Thiocapsa rosea: one gene and its partner. The protein of the gene in region 2 binds, or shares a complex with, the protein of the main gene of each other region. Links are inferred from orthologs where the notes say so. Each region holds a gene or a part of one and is shown on either strand. Other genes may lie near its edges.

Region 1 (7,948 bases), 410 kb from region 2 along the record:
GTCCTGGTTGAGGATGAGCCCATGGGATCGTCGCCGGGCCTTGTCCCCGGGTGCATCGACGCTGCATCGGCCGCGCTCCGTGCCGACCGAGCGGCAAGCCGTGCGAAGACGGGTCCCGGATCGCGATCGATGTCCCCCCGAGAGAGTCCGAACTGCTCCAGGCTGTAGCCGTGAGCGCTTCGGTAGGTTTCGGCCTCGGCCGCGTGTCGTGCGATCGCGGCGCGGAACTGCGCACGCGCCGTTAGCCCGAGCTGCGCGTAGATGACCAGCACCCGACACGCCGGATCCGACTGCAACGCGCGCATGGTAACCCATGCGCAGCGCTCTTCGGGGAGTTCTCCCAACGCCCTTTCCAGATTCTTGTAATAGAAACCCAGTTGACCGGTCAAGCGCTCCCGGAAATCGGGGGTCGCGGACAGGACATCGAAGAAGTCGATTCCGGCCGCGAGCGAGCTCAGCTGAGACGGGAACGTGGCGTGCGGCTCGCGCAGACAGACGATGAAGCGCGCGTCGGGGAAGCGCGCCGCGAGACTGCCGGCCAGCGGGGCGAAGGCGGCGTTCTTCGACAAGAGCCGCTTCTCGGGACCATGGACGTAGAGATGTCGCTGCAGGCACCGATGATAGAAGTCCATCAGCCGTGCGCGGCGCGCCTCCGGCATGTCCTGGTCGAATAGGCCCATACGCCACAAGAGATCCGAGTGTGGGAAGGGTAGGACGAGGATGAAGCAGCACAGCACCGGCATGAGCGCGAAGTAGTCTTCTTCCGGGTCGCTCAGGCGCATGGGGTGGACGGCATCGAGGCCCTTGAAGGCGTGTCGTTCGATCCAGTCGAGCATGCGCCCGAGGGGGCGACCCACATGCGCATCGATCCGCCCGAGGCCGAGCCAGAAACGCCGTTGGGTGACCGACGGTGCGAAAAGACATTCCCAGGTCGAGAAGGTCGTCAGTGCAGTGTCGTCAGCGATGACGCGATGAAGGTGAGTGGTTCCGCTTCGGGGGACACCGAGCACGAACAGCGGCTCGCGGATCGCGACACGGCGATAACCGCGATAAAAGATCTCGTCGAGCAGGAAGCCGATCCAGTGGATCCCTTGGACAAGGGTGAAGAGCGGGATGAATCCACTCATCACCAGCATGCGTTTGGCGCTCGGCCGGGGACGGCCTGGCCCCGGCACGAATGTCCGATAGGTCAGACGGAGTAAGCCGGTCAGGCTCTCGAAAAACAGTCTGAGCATGATGACCCCGATGAGCCGGATCCTGCGTTGACGGTTTCAGACGATCTCGGTCGGTTGATCCGCGTCGACCCCGGGCGCGCATCAACCGCTGCTGCGCGGTTAAACCGCGCCCAGCGCGGTACGCGATGTTCTGGGATGAGATCGGCCCCGGCAGATTTGACGGCCGTTGGAGTCGGCGCGGTTTAAGAGATTAAAAACGATATCCTTTTAAACCGCGTCCCCGCTTTTCGGTTCGACCGGATCGGACGTCGGGGCCGCTGCCGCGGCGGGTGTCGGAGGGACAGGCTCGGGTCTCGACGTCGACCGATCGTCGGTGCCCGACGATGCAGCGCGTTCGCTCAGGACGCCTTCGGTCCCATCACGATAGGCGCCGGAACCGGCCGAGGGTTCGGTCGGCGTCCGAGGCTCGGCCGTCTCGGCGACGGGCGCCGGGCGCGGCAGCGTGGCCGTCGGCTCGCTCGTCGGGGCCGCATGCTTGACCGGCGTGACCGGCTCGCTCGCCGGGGCCTCGTGCTTGATCGGCGTGGCCGTCGGCTCGCTTGCCGGGGTCTCGTGCTTGATCGGCGCGGTCGGCTCGCTGCTCGGGGCCTCGTGCTTGATCGGCGCGGTCGGCTCGCTGCTCGGGGCCTCGTGCTTGATCGGCGCGGTCGGCTCGCTGCTCGGAGCCTCGTGCTTGATCGGTGCGGTCGGCTCGCTCGCCGGGGCCTCGTGCTTGATCGGTGTGGTCGGCTCGCTCGGCATCGATGCCTCGGTGCTCGAGTCGCCGTCCGGTCGAGGCTCAGCGCGGGTGCTTTCGCCCTGCGCGACGACTGCGCCCTCGCGGACCCGTCGGTCGGGTCTGTGCTCACGGGGTTTCGGGTCCGTCTCGGTCGATTCCGCGTGCGCCGGCTGCCGATCATGCGGTTGCGGGGGCATTTGGTCTGCTGTCGGACCCGAGGCGCCTTCGGTGCTGCCGCCCTCGTCTCCCGCGCCTTCCTTCGTCTCTGCGCCGGCCGAAGAGCGTCGGCGATTGCGGCCGCCGCGACGTCGACGCGAGGAGCGCGGCCGCTCGCCGCCCGGCGCTGCGTTGCCGTCTTGCCCCGGCTCGGCGCCGGGATCGGAGGTGTCGTCCGAGGCGTTGTCCGTACCCTCGGGTTGTTCGCCGAGGCGCGCGTCTTCGGCGCGTCCCGCCGGACGTCCGCGGTCGATCGAGTCCGTCGAGGTTGCGCCCGCTCCGCCGTTCTGCACGGCGGTCTCGCCGACGGGTGCGATCATCAGCGGATGATCCTCCGGCCGACTTCCGCGCGACGGCGCGGCGGCTCGATCGCTACTGGTCGTCGGCGTGTCGTCGCCATGACGTTCGGACCGTTGCCGACCCTCGCTGTGCTCGCCGGAGCCCTCGTCGCCGCGGGTATCTTGATCGCGCGACGCCTCGCCCGTGGGACGGCCTCCCTCGCTCGAACCGGAACTCCGTCGTCCGCGTCCGCGCGAGCCGCTCCGGCGCGAGCGTGTCTCGCCGTCGCGGCGGGCCTGGGTCTGCTCCTCGGTCTCGGGTCGCGTCGTCGGATCTGCTGCCGCGACAGCCTCGCTGCCCTGGCTGGCCTCGTTCCGGCTGCGGTTCGGCTCCGAGCGCGTCTGCTGCTCGGGTGCCGCTCGGCTGTGCCGACCCTGTTCCTGCCGCCCGCGCTCCCTTGGCGACTCGTCGCGTCGGGTCTGTGGTGGTCTGCTTTGGCTGCGGCGCTCGCCCGAATCGGCGGTGTGTCGCGGTTGCTGCGTGCGCGGCGCGGTCTCGGGCGCCGGGCGCTCGTCTGCGGGTGGCCTGTGGGTTGCAGGGACATCCGCTTCGGGCTGGCGCGGCGCAAAGAGCCCGGTCCAGATGCGTTTGAGCAGGCTTTCGGGCTCGCCGCGCTCCGCTTCGCGACGCACGGGTGTTTCGGGCTGGGGTGTCGGCGTCCAGCGTTGGGGGACCGGGGTCGCCGGCGAGACCTGCTTGACGGCCGGCTCCTCGGCCTGCACGGGTTGACCGAGCTTGGCGTAGAAGGGCGCGACCTTGGTCTCGGACGCTGCGGTCAGCTCGTAGCTCGACTGATCCGGGACGAGCTTGCCCGCGTCCTGGGTGCGTACGCGTTCGATCTGGTACTCAGGCGTTTCGAGTGCCTCGTTGGGCAGCAAGAGGACCTCGACGCCTTGGCGCTGCTCGATCTCCAGAATGCCGCGACGCTTCTCGTTGAGCAGGAAGGTCGCGACGCTCACCGGCAGCTGGGCGACGATGCGGTGGGTACTGTCCTTCATCGCCTCTTCTTCGACGATGCGCAGGATCGACAGCGCAAGCGACTCGACCCCGCGGACGGTCCCCTGACCCTTGCAGCGCGGGCAGACCTGCTGGCTCGACTCCCCGAGCGAGGGTCGCAGGCGCTGGCGCGACATCTCCAACAGACCGAAGCGCGAGATGCGGGCGACCTGCACCCGGGCGCGGTCGTGCTTGAGCGCGTCGCGCAGCCGATTCTCGACCTCGCGCTGGTTCTTCGGCGGCGTCATGTCGATGAAGTCGATGACGAAGAGTCCGCCCAGATCACGCAGACGCAGTTGGCGCGCGATCTCGTCGGCCGCTTCCAGGTTGGTGTTGAGCGCGGTCTCCTCGATATCGGCGCCCTTGGTGGCACGCGCCGAGTTGATGTCCACCGAGGTCAGCGCCTCGGTGTGGTCGATCACGATCGAGCCGCCGGAGGGCAGGCGCACCTCGCGCTGGAAGGCCGACTCGATCTGGCTCTCGATCTGATAGCGGGTGAAGAGCGGGACCTCGTCCTGGTAGAGCTTGAGCTTCTTCAGATTGCTCGGCATCACCTGGCGGATGAAGCTCTCGGCACGCTCGAAGACCGCCTTGTTGTCGATCAGGATCTCGCCGATGTCCACGCGCAGATAGTCGCGGATCGAACGGATGATGACGTCGCTCTCTTGATAGATGAGGAAGGGCGCCTTGCGGTCCTGCGCAGAGGTCTCGATCGCCTTCCAAAGCTGGAGCAGGTAGTCGAGGTCCCACTGGAGCTCCTCGACGTTCTTGCCCACGCCCGCGGTGCGCACGATCAAACCCATGTCTTCTGGGATCTCGAGCTGACTCATGGCGTCGCGCAGCTCGCTGCGATCCTGGCCCTCGATGCGTCGCGAGACCCCGCCGGCGCGCGGGTTATTGGGCATCAGCACCAGATAACGACCGGCCAGAGAGATGAAGGTGGTGAGTGCTGCCCCCTTGTTGCCGCGCTCTTCCTTGTCGATCTGAACGACGACCTCGCGGCCCTCGCGCACCGATTCCTTGATGCTGACGCGCGAGCCAGGTTTGACACTGTCGGGCTCGAAATAGGCCCGCGCGATCTCTTTGAGCGGGAGGAAGCCGTGCCGATCGGCACCGTAGTCGACGAAGGCGGCCTCGAGACTGGGCTCGACGCGGGTGATGATGCCTTTGTAGATGTTGGCCTTTTTCTGTTCTCGGCCGGGGGACTCGATATCGAGGTTGTAAAGCTGTTGACCGTCGACGGTCGCAACACGCAACTCTTCGGGCTGAGTTGCGTTGATCAGCATGCGTTTCATAGGGTTGTTTTCCGCACCACGACGCGTCTCCCGTCTGAGGGACTGCTCGCCGTGCGCCCCTGCAAACCTGCGGGCGGCTCGGCGTGTCGCCGTCGCGCCGACGAATCGGCCCGACGGCATCGACAGTGTCCGTTCAGACGGGCTCTCGGCCGATCCGGACGGGCACGCGCGTAGTCAGTAATGTTTTGTCGTCGACGAGCGCCCATTGGAGGCACTCGCACCTGATCGGCCCGCCCGGTTGGAGGGGGCCGATCTCGGGAGCGGCGAGGTCGGCGCCGGCTGCGCTGGTCTGCCGTCGTGCAGGGCGCGCGGCGCTCACAGGGTGTAGAATGCGCGGTCACCCGATAAAACGAGTCCGCGTCACCACTCGAGATCCCGCACATCGGCCTGCTCGGACATCGGATGCCGGCATGAGGGTCGGGGCCTTCCGAGCGGATGTGGCTCCACTCGCTCCGGCATCGTGACCGACCCTTGGCTGCGCTCGCCGCTCCGGGAAAAATCGCGTTTCCGCTGGCCAGCGCAAGCGTCCAAGTGTATCAGTAAACCTTATTTAGCATCAATTGAGCCACCCAGGCAGGCGCCATCATTCGTGAATCGACCTCATCCCCGTGCCGATCGCCGTCCGAACAAGCATGCCGCCGCCCGCGCAACAGGGGGGCGGGACGGCCTCCGGGGCCGCCCGGCTTCCGAGCGCGCCGGCCCCAAGAGCACTCCATCGAAGGGCTCTGAAGGCGTCGTCGCCGGTCCGAAACGCGCCGTCTTCCGAAGGGCTGACCCGAAGACGACCGGCCCCGGGAGTGGCGGACCCGGACGCACGCAGCCTAAGCGCTCCGGCCCGATGCCTGCGGTTGCCGAGCGTGCGCGTCCCGAGCCGGAGCTTCGGGATGATTCGTCCGTACGCGTGGTCTGCGTCGATGCCGAGTCCGACGGGCAGCGCATCGACAACTTTCTTCTGCGCCATCTCAAGGGCGTGCCGCGAAGCCACCTGTATCGGGTGATGCGTCGTGGCGAGGTGCGCGTCAACAAAGGTCGGGTCAAGGCCAGTCATCGGCTGCGCACGGGCGATCTGGTGCGCATCCCGCCGATGCGCACGGCCCTTGCGGAGACGCCCGTCCGGGTCCCTGTCTCGCGTCTCGCCCCGCTCGCGGAGGCGGTGCTCTACGAGGACGAGCGCCTTCTGGTCATCGACAAGCCCGCCGGCCTGGCCGTGCATGGCGGCAGCGGTCTGAGCTACGGCCTGATCGAATCGCTGCGCGAGCTGCGGCCCGGTCGCGAGCTGGAGCTGGTTCACCGTCTGGATCGCGACACCTCCGGCTGCATCCTCATCAGCAAGCGGCGCAGTGCATTGCGCGAGCTCCACGAGCTGATCCGCGAAGGCGCTATGGACAAGCGCTACATGGCCCTGATGATCGGGGAGCTGGAGCGCTCGAAGGTCGGTGTGGACGCACCGCTGAAGAAGAACGTGCTGCAGGGCGGCGAGCGGATGGTTCAAGTCGACCCGGAAGAGGGAAAACCGGCACGCACGGTGTTTCGACGTCTGGGACGCTTCCGCTCGGACGTCGGCGTGCTCACCCTGGTCGAAGCCGAGCTGATCACCGGGCGTACGCACCAGATCCGCGTCCATGCCGCTCATCTGGGAACCCCCTTGGCGGGCGACCCCAAATACGGCGACGAGAACGCGAATCGCGCCCTCAAGGCACTGGGATTGTCACGCTTGTTTTTGCACGCCTCCGCCTTGAGTTTTCAACTCGAAGCCGCCGATCGACCGCACCGTGTCGAGGCGCCCCTGCCCGATGACCTCGAGCATTTCCTGTCTGCCTTGGAGCCCGCCGCGTGACCTTCGACTTGATCGTGTTCGACTGGGACGGAACCCTGATGGATTCCGAGGCACGCATCGTCAATTGTCTTCAGGCGGCCTTCGGCGATCTCGGCCTTCCGCCGCCGGGCCGCGAGGCCGCGCGCGACGTCATCGGCCTGGGTCTCGACGAGGCCCTCTTGCGTCTGCATCCCGGAGCGGATCCGCAGATCCTCCGGGACTTGGTCACCGGCTACCGCCGCTATTTTCTCGAGATCGACGCGACGCCTTCGGTGCTCTTCGCCGGCGCTCGCGAGACCTTGAGTCAGCTGGCGGATTCGGGCTACCGCTTGGCCGTGGCCACGGGGAAGGGTCGCGTCGGACTCGACAAGGCACTCGTCGACACCGGTCTCGGCGGGCTCTTTCACGCGACCCGATGCGCCGACGAGACCTTGTCCAAGCCGAACCCGCAGATGTTGCTCGAGCTGATGGACGAGCTCGGCGCCGATGCCTCCGCCACGCTGATGATCGGCGACACCGAGTACGACATGCAGATGGCCATGAATGCCCGCACCAAGGCACTCGCCGTCTCCTACGGTGTCCATCCGGTCGAGCGTCTGATCACGCACTCCCCGCTGGACTGCATTCACGACATTGCAGCGCTGCCGGACTGGCTGACCGGATACGGTATGCGTTGAGCTGAGATCGCGGCGACTCGCTCGTCCGAGTGTCGCCGAGACCGAACGCCTAAACCGCGTCCACAGCGAGATATTCATTTTCGAGTGAGTTCGACGTTTGGTGCATCCACCCCACTTGGCGGGGACGCGGTTTAAAATAATCTATCTTTTAATCTCTTAAACCGCGCCGGCTCCAACAGTCGTCAAGTCTGCCGAGGTCGACCCCATCCATAAACACAGCAGACCGCGCCGGGCGCGGTTTAACCCGGGGAGCCAACCATGAATTGGAAGTTTTGGACCAAGCGTCGCGACGAGATGCCGTCGCCCGACGCGCCCGAGTGGGAGCGCGCGCTCATCAACAAGCTCGCGCTGGAGCACCTGCGCGACCAGAGACGCGGCCGCCGCTGGGGCATCTTCTTCAAGAGCCTGATTCTGGTGTATCTGATTGCCCTGGTGATCGCCGCCTACTCGCAGGATCTGCTCGAGCGCATCTCGCCGAGCGATGAGCACACGGCCGTGATCGACATCAAGGGTGTGATCGCGCCCGAGGCCGACGCAAGCGCTGACCGGGTCATTACGGCCCTGCGCGAAGCCTTCGAAGCCGACCGGGTCAAGGGCATCATCCTGCGCATCAACAGCCCCGGCGGCAGCCCCGTCCAGGCCGGCTACATCAACGA
Region 2 (6,919 bases):
GCGTCTCGCAGCTCGGCCGCAACGCCTCGTCCAGACACCCGATCTGTCCCTTCAGCCAGGGGCCGATGGCCTGCTCGGCCTCGCCGCGGCGCCGTTGTTTCAGGAGATAACCGCGCCCCCCGGCGGGCACGTCCCCTCCTTCCGGATAGAGCGACTGCATCCGCGTGGCGATGACCCGCTCGCGGTCCATCGAGACCTTGACTGCCCATTCCTCACGCCCGGCCATACGCTCGAAGAAGTCGAGCAGGGCACGGCGTCGCGCGGCCACCTCGAGAGCAAGGGCCGGCAGCGAGGAGAACAAGGTGGCGAAGGTCAGCGGGAACACGGTCGACCGTTCCATGGTGCGTGTAATCACCCGATCATGGGCCTGCGCACGCGGCACCAGCCACTCGAGATCGGCGAGCCGTTGCTCCGCCTCGGCACCTGCAAAGCGCCCGAGAGGCACGCGACTGAGGATGACATCCAGTCCAGCAAGACGCCGGATCTCGATCGGGTCTTCCCAACCGCAGTCATCGAATCTCAGATCCGACGCCAAACAGGCCGGTGCGAAACAGAAACAATAGAACGCGTCCACGGGCGCCTCACACCCCCAATCCGTAGGCCTTCAACTTGGTGTGAACCGTCTTGTAGTCCACTTGGAGCATCCGAGCCACCGCCGCCTTGTTGCCGTTGTGGCGTCGCAGGGCGCTCGAGAGGACCTCCCGTTCCAGATGCTCGACCCGTGCGCGCACGATCTCCTTGAGCGAGAAACCTTCGCTGTCCGGATCCATTTGGGTGGCTATGGACTCGCCTAGCGGATTCGACTGGGTTCGGAACCCGGACTCCGGGAGGTCAAGGTGATTGACATCGATGAGGTATTGCGCGATCAAGACCGCACGACGCACGACGCTCCTGAGCTCACGCACATTGCCCGGCCAGTGGTAGGTCAACATGGCTTGGACGGCCTTGTCCGTGAAATGACCGATGTGTTTGTGCAGATCCCTGTTCGCATCGACCAGAAACTGGTTGGCGATGTGCATGATGTCCTCCCGCCGCTCGCGCAGCGGCGGGATCGCGATGCGATAGTCGGACAGCCGATACAGCAGGTCGGCGCGGAAACCGCCCTCGCTCACCGCATCGGCCAACTGCCGGTTGCTCGCCGAGATCAGCCGCACGTCGACCGGGATCGGCGTGCTGCCCCCGACCCGGTAGATGACCCGTTCCTGCAGAACCCGCAAGAGCCGAGCCTGCGCCGATAGGGACAAATTGGTGATCTCGTCGAGAAACAGCGTCCCGCCGTCGGCGGCTTCGAACCGTCCCGCCTGTTGCCGATCCGCACCCGTAAAGGCGCCGCGCTCGTGGCCGAACAACTCGTTCTCGATCAAAGACTCCGGGATTGCACCGCAGTCGACGGCAACGAAGGGCTGCTTCGCCCTGGGACTGGCCTCGTGGATCGCATGGGCGACCACCTCCTTGCCCGAGCCGGTCTCCCCGAACAGGTTCACCGAGAAGTCCGTGGGTGCCACCCGCTCGATGTCCTCGATGGTTCGCGTGATCGCCGTGCTTGTCCCCATCCGCTCGGTCAGCGGATCCCGACCCCCAATGACCGGGAAGGGACGTGAATCATGCTCCAACGCCCCCTGAACCCTGGCTAAAAATTCTTTGTTACCCATTGGCTTGGCGAGATAATCGTAGGCGCCTTCCTTGATGGCGCTGACCGCGCCTTCCAGATTGGCGAACCCGGTCAGAAGGATCACCGGCAGATCCGGGAGAGCGAGCTTGAGCTGACGCAAGAGTTCCAGCCCGGTCATGTCCGGCAGTTTCCAGTCGAGGATCGCCAGACTCGGCCCGTAAGTCTCCGATAGGCGCAGCCCCTCCCCCGCCGAACGGGCCGTGATGACCCCATAGCCTGCACGCTGAAGGAGAAGCTGCAGGATTCGCAGCATGCTGTCGTCGTCATCCACGACAAGGATGACGTCCGACCAATCGTTCGTTTCCTTGTTCATCATTGTTGATTTCCGATGCTTGGGTAGGCGTTCGGGTACCGGATCAAGTCCGGTTTCGGCGCGTTGGTCGCGCAAACCATCCGCTGGGTCTCCCGGGCCCCATGAACTTCAACCTCCCAATGGTGGACCATCCGCGCCGCGCGAGGGGTAAAGATTTGTGAAGAAGGAGCAGAGGAAATGCTTGACCGCGCGTGCGCTCCGATTGCCCGAGATCCGGATTCAGTCGCGATCGGCGGGACCAATCAGGCGCTTGACGGTCGCCCGCAATAACCAGGCAACGATTGGTTTTTCGAGCACGGCATCTGCCCCCATGACGCGACTGATATCGAGCACGTGGGTCCGCTGCCCGTAACCGGCATCCCCGCTGACGGCGAGGATGCGGGTTGCGCCGCCCATCGTCCGCATCCGTTTGATCACCTCGAACCCATCGATGTAGGGCATGTAGATGTCGACGATCAAGAGGTCAGGCGCGCTCGCCTCGGCAGCGAGGAGCGCGCGGTGAGGTTCGCTGTAGGTCTCACATTGGTAACCCCAGGAGATCGCGAGGCGCGACGTGGCACGCAGCAGAAGCAGGTCGTCATCGACGACCATGATGCGAGCTGCGTCGGTACCCGGATAGCGGCCCGAGGATTGCTCGAACGCTGCCTGGCGCAGGACCCGATCGACAGGTCCGAAGCAAGGTGTGACGTTCCGCCGCTGCTCCTCGGCAGTCCCGGATGCACCGAACATAATTCCTTGGATCGGCTTTAGAAAACACCCGGATCCAGCTTCGATACGAGTGTCGTCGTCAAGGACGGTGGGATGCATGGTGACTCCGCTGATAAGGACCCTTCGGAACCTGTCCCTAAGGTCCATCCCAGACTGAATGGATCAAGTTCCGTATAACCGGCGCGGTCGGCAGGGAGATTCAACCGACACGAGTTTCCCCAAATTAACCTCCTTCAAGATCTTTGGGGCAAGTAAAGATTCGTGAAGGCGCCCCCGAGCGCGGCGGCTCTTGCGTCCTTTACAGATCTTTACTGTTTTCGTGATGGGTAAAGCGCAGGATAGAGGTTCAAGCCTGGAATCGTCTCCCGACCAACCTACCTCGGCCGGCACGCATTCAGGCTTGAATTCAGCAGCAAGCAATTGACCGCCATGGCGCACCACACACCCGCGATGGCGGTTTTTTTTCGTCACGGATGCAGGGTATCCGGCGCAGCCTCGCGATACGGAATCCCATCGCGCTCGAGGCGTTCGCGCAGGGCGTCCATCGCCGCTTCGATCCCGCTGCGCCCGCGAAAACCCAACCGAATGTGGGCATCATCTCCGAGATGAGGCAGGCTGAAGAGCTTCAGCTCGGGGAACCGGTCGCCGAGATCGCGCATCACGGGGATCAGGCTGCTTTCCGGGGTATCGAAAAGCTCGAAGGCCCGCTCCTGCACCAGGTCCGAGACGCCGTAGAAGCGATCCAACACCCATTGCGCCATCGGCCAGGCCATTTGGGGGAAACCCGGAAGAAACCAGTGCCCGCGCAGCGAAAAGCCCGGGATCCGGTTGATCGGGTTCGGAATCAGATCGCACCCTGCAGGCAGATCCGCCATAAGGATGCGGTTGGGGTAGACCTCGGCACCGAACTTCTCCTCGAGCAGGGCTTTGGCTTCGGGATGACGCATCAGATCCAGACCGACCGCGGTCGCGGCGCAGGCGCGGGTGTGATCGTCCGGTGTCGCGCCGATGCCGCCGCACACGAATACGGGATCCTGGCGCCCCAGCGAGAAGCGCAGATGGGCAACCAACACCTCCGGGTCGTCCGGAAGCAGCCAGTGCCACGCCAGCTCATGGCCGCGCTCGCCGACCATCTCCTTGAAGGCGCGCAGATGGGCATCGACGCGGGAGCCCTTGAGGATCTCGTCGCCGATCACGATGAGACCGAAGGCAGTGGGCGGGCGGTGTTGGTGCGTTGACATGAGGTGATGGGCCTTACTGATTAGGAACGACGTTCAGCCACCGGGCAGACGCAGCGTGTTTCCGGTGCTGAGGATCGGCCGAGCGAAGAGCCGACTGAAGTCGGCGTACCCGGGGGCCGACTGAAGTCGGCGGACCGGGGGGGAGCGACTGACGTCGGCGGTCCGGCCCGCGGGTTCGCCGGTTTCAACCGGCACCCGGGGCAGGCGGACTTCAGTCCGCCCAGGGCAACGATCGGCATATTAAACCGCGCCCGACGCGATAGGCGTCGTTTGTTGGATTGGCTTGGCCGCGGCGGCTCCGACGACCGCCGGAGCTGGCGCGGTTTAACTCACGAAAAACACCCATGTGCTCGGCATAAAAAAGGGGCTATAAGCCCCTTTTTCATGCACATCGAGACCCGGGGATTACTCGCCCGGCTCGATCGCCTTCATGCTCAAACGGATGCGGCCTTGCTTGTCGACCTCGAGGACCTTCACCCGGACCTGATCGCCCTCGGAGAGCTTGTCGCTCACACTCTGCACGCGCTCCTCGCAGATCTGGGAGATGTGCACAAGCCCGTCGCGTCCCGGCAGGATGGTGACGAAGGCGCCGAAATCCATCAGGCGTGCGACACGGCCTTCGTAGATCTTGCCGACCTCGACATCGGCCGTGATCAGACGGATGCGGCGCTTGGCCTCCTCGCCGGCGGCCTTCTCGACCGAGAAGATCTTGACCACGCCGTCGTCGTTGATGTCGATGGTGGCACCGGTCTCTTCCGTGATGGCGCGGATGACGGAGCCGCCCTTGCCGATGACATCGCGGATCTTCTCGGGATGGATCTTCAGCTCGATGATGCGCGGGGCATGCTCGGACATCTCGGAGCGATGTGCACCGATGACCTTGTTCATCTCGCCGAGGATGTGCAGCCGGCCGGCCTTCGCCTGATCGAGTGCCGTTTCCATGATCTCGGCGGTAATGCCCTCGATCTTGATGTCCATCTGCAGGGCGTTGATGCCCTCGGACGTTCCGGCCACCTTGAAGTCCATGTCGCCGAGGTGATCCTCGTCGCCCATGATGTCGGTCAGCACGGCAAAGGCATCGCCTTCCTTGATCAAACCCATCGCCACGCCGGCCACCGGCGCCTTCACCGGCACGCCGGCATCCATCAACGACAGACTGGTGCCGCAGACACTGGCCATGGAGCTGGAGCCGTTGGACTCGGTGATCTCCGAGACCACGCGCACCGAATAGGGAAACTCTTCGATGCTCGGCATGACGGCGAGCACGCCGCGCTTGGCCAAACGGCCGTGGCCGACCTCGCGCCGCTTCGGCGTGCCGACCCGACCGGTCTCACCGACACAGAAGGGCGGGAAGTTGTAGTGGAGCATGAAGTGCTCGCGCCGCTCGCCTTCCAGGGCATCGATGATCTGCGAATCGCGCTCGGTGCCCAAGGTGGTGATGACCAGGGCCTGGGTCTCGCCGCGCGTGAAGAGCGCCGAGCCGTGCGTGCGGGGCAGCACACCGGTGCGAATCGTGATGGGACGCACCGTCACGTTGTCGCGACCGTCGATACGCGGGTTGCCGGCGATGATCGAGCTGCGCACGGTGGTCTTCTCGAACTTCTCGATCGCACCCATCACCTGGGATTCGCTCCATGCGGGGCTCTCGCCGGCGCAAAGCTCGGCAACCACCGCCGCGCGGACTGCGTTCAGGGCGGCGTAGCGCGCTTGCTTGTCCTTGATGCGATAGCCCTCGGCGATACGCTCGCCACAGGCACTCGCCACGGCCTCGGCCAATGCGGTATCGGGCACGGGAGGCGTCCAGTCCATCGGGGGCTTGCCCGCTTCGGCAGCCAGCTCGCGGATTGCGGCAATGGCCGGCTTCATCTGCTCGTGACCGAACAGCACGGCACCGAGCATCACCTCCTCGGTGAGACCGCGCGCCTCGGACTCGACCATCAAGACCGCCTTCTCGGTCCCGGCAACGATCAGGTCGAGGTCCGAATCCGGACCCACACCGACGACCGCCGGATTGAGGATGTACTCGCCGTTCTTGTAGCCGACGCGCACGGCGCCGATCGGTCCGTTGAACGGAACGCCCGAGATCGCCAATGCGGCCGAGACGCCGAGCATGGCGGGAACCTCGGGATTGACCGCAGGGTTCAGCGACTTGACCGTCGCGATCACCTGGATCTCTTGTCTGAAACCTTTCGCGAACAGGGGACGGATCGGACGATCGATCAGACGCGAGGTGAGAACCTCGACCTCGCTCGGACGCCCTTCACGACGGAAGAAGCCGCCGGGGATCCGGCCGGCGGCATAGGTCTTTTCTTGATAATCGACGGTCAAGGGCAGGAAGTCGCGCACCGCGCCGGGGCGCTTGTCGACAACGACCGTGACCAGAACAACCGTATCGTCGACATTGACGAGCACGGCGCCGTCGGCCTGGCGCGCGATCTCGCCGGTCTCGAGCGTCACTGTCTGGTCGCCGAGCTTGAATTGCTTCACGATAGCTTTGGGAATCACAAGTAGATCCTCGGGGTATGTGGTCCGTCGTAGCGCCGGGCCTTGGGCCCCTGCACCTTAGGCGCGCCTGTAGGCGCTGTGGCAACAGGGCTGTGCGTCGGTGCCGCCGGCGGCATCCCTTCCGCGGGGAGCGGGCGGATCGGGGGCAACCCGACCGCCCGATCGCCGAGTCGGGAGGCGTGTCAGCGGCGCAGGCCGAGACGCGTAATCAGCTCGCGATAGCGGTCGACATCCTTGCGCTTGAGATAATCGAGCAGCTTGCGACGTGAATTGACCATGCGCACCAGACCGCGGCGCGAGTGATGATCGTGCTTGTGCTCCTTGAAATGATCGGTGAGCTGCAGAATGCGTGCGGTCAAAAGCGCGACCTGCACCTCCGGAGACCCCGTGTCGGCATCGGCACGACGGTAGTCTTCGACAATCTGTTTCTTCTCGGCTGCGGTCATTGTCATTGGTGGTCTCCCGGGTCAGTGATGGAGA

Evidence for each region.
Region 1: the proteins of pnp (region 2) and rne are in contact, whole or in part, in a cryo-EM structure (PDB 9QH0), measured with the Escherichia coli proteins. The link is inferred for Thiocapsa rosea from one-to-one orthologs.

The regions. Positions count from the first base shown.
Region 1 is NZ_RBXL01000001.1:3,504,609-3,512,556, forward strand. The notes cover bases 1,243-5,183. They hold rne (ribonuclease E), read right to left. Parts: upstream 4,800-5,183; coding sequence 1,443-4,799; downstream 1,243-1,442. Outside these bases: BDD21_RS15820 (sulfotransferase), read right to left, coding at 1-1,235; BDD21_RS15830 (RluA family pseudouridine synthase), read left to right, coding at 5,638-6,636; BDD21_RS15835 (HAD-IA family hydrolase), read left to right, coding at 6,633-7,292; BDD21_RS15840 (S49 family peptidase), read left to right, coding at 7,551-7,948. UniProt on the Escherichia coli protein: Endoribonuclease that plays a central role in RNA processing and decay. Required for the maturation of 5S and 16S rRNAs and the majority of tRNAs. Also involved in the degradation of most mRNAs.
Region 2 is NZ_RBXL01000001.1:3,916,794-3,923,712, reverse strand. What follows is about bases 3,890-6,801. They hold pnp (polyribonucleotide nucleotidyltransferase), read right to left. Parts: upstream 6,440-6,801; coding sequence 4,340-6,439; downstream 3,890-4,339. Other genes in these bases: rpsO (30S ribosomal protein S15), read right to left, coding at 6,622-6,801; BDD21_RS17690 (competence/damage-inducible protein A), read right to left, coding at 3,890-3,934. Outside these bases: BDD21_RS17705 (GvpL/GvpF family gas vesicle protein), read right to left, coding at 1-574; BDD21_RS17700 (sigma-54-dependent transcriptional regulator), read right to left, coding at 582-1,988; BDD21_RS17695 (response regulator), read right to left, coding at 2,205-2,714; more of BDD21_RS17690, read right to left, coding at 3,161-3,889; more of rpsO, read right to left, coding at 6,802-6,891. UniProt on the Escherichia coli protein: Involved in mRNA degradation. Catalyzes the phosphorolysis of single-stranded polyribonucleotides processively in the 3'- to 5'-direction. Also involved, along with RNase II, in tRNA processing.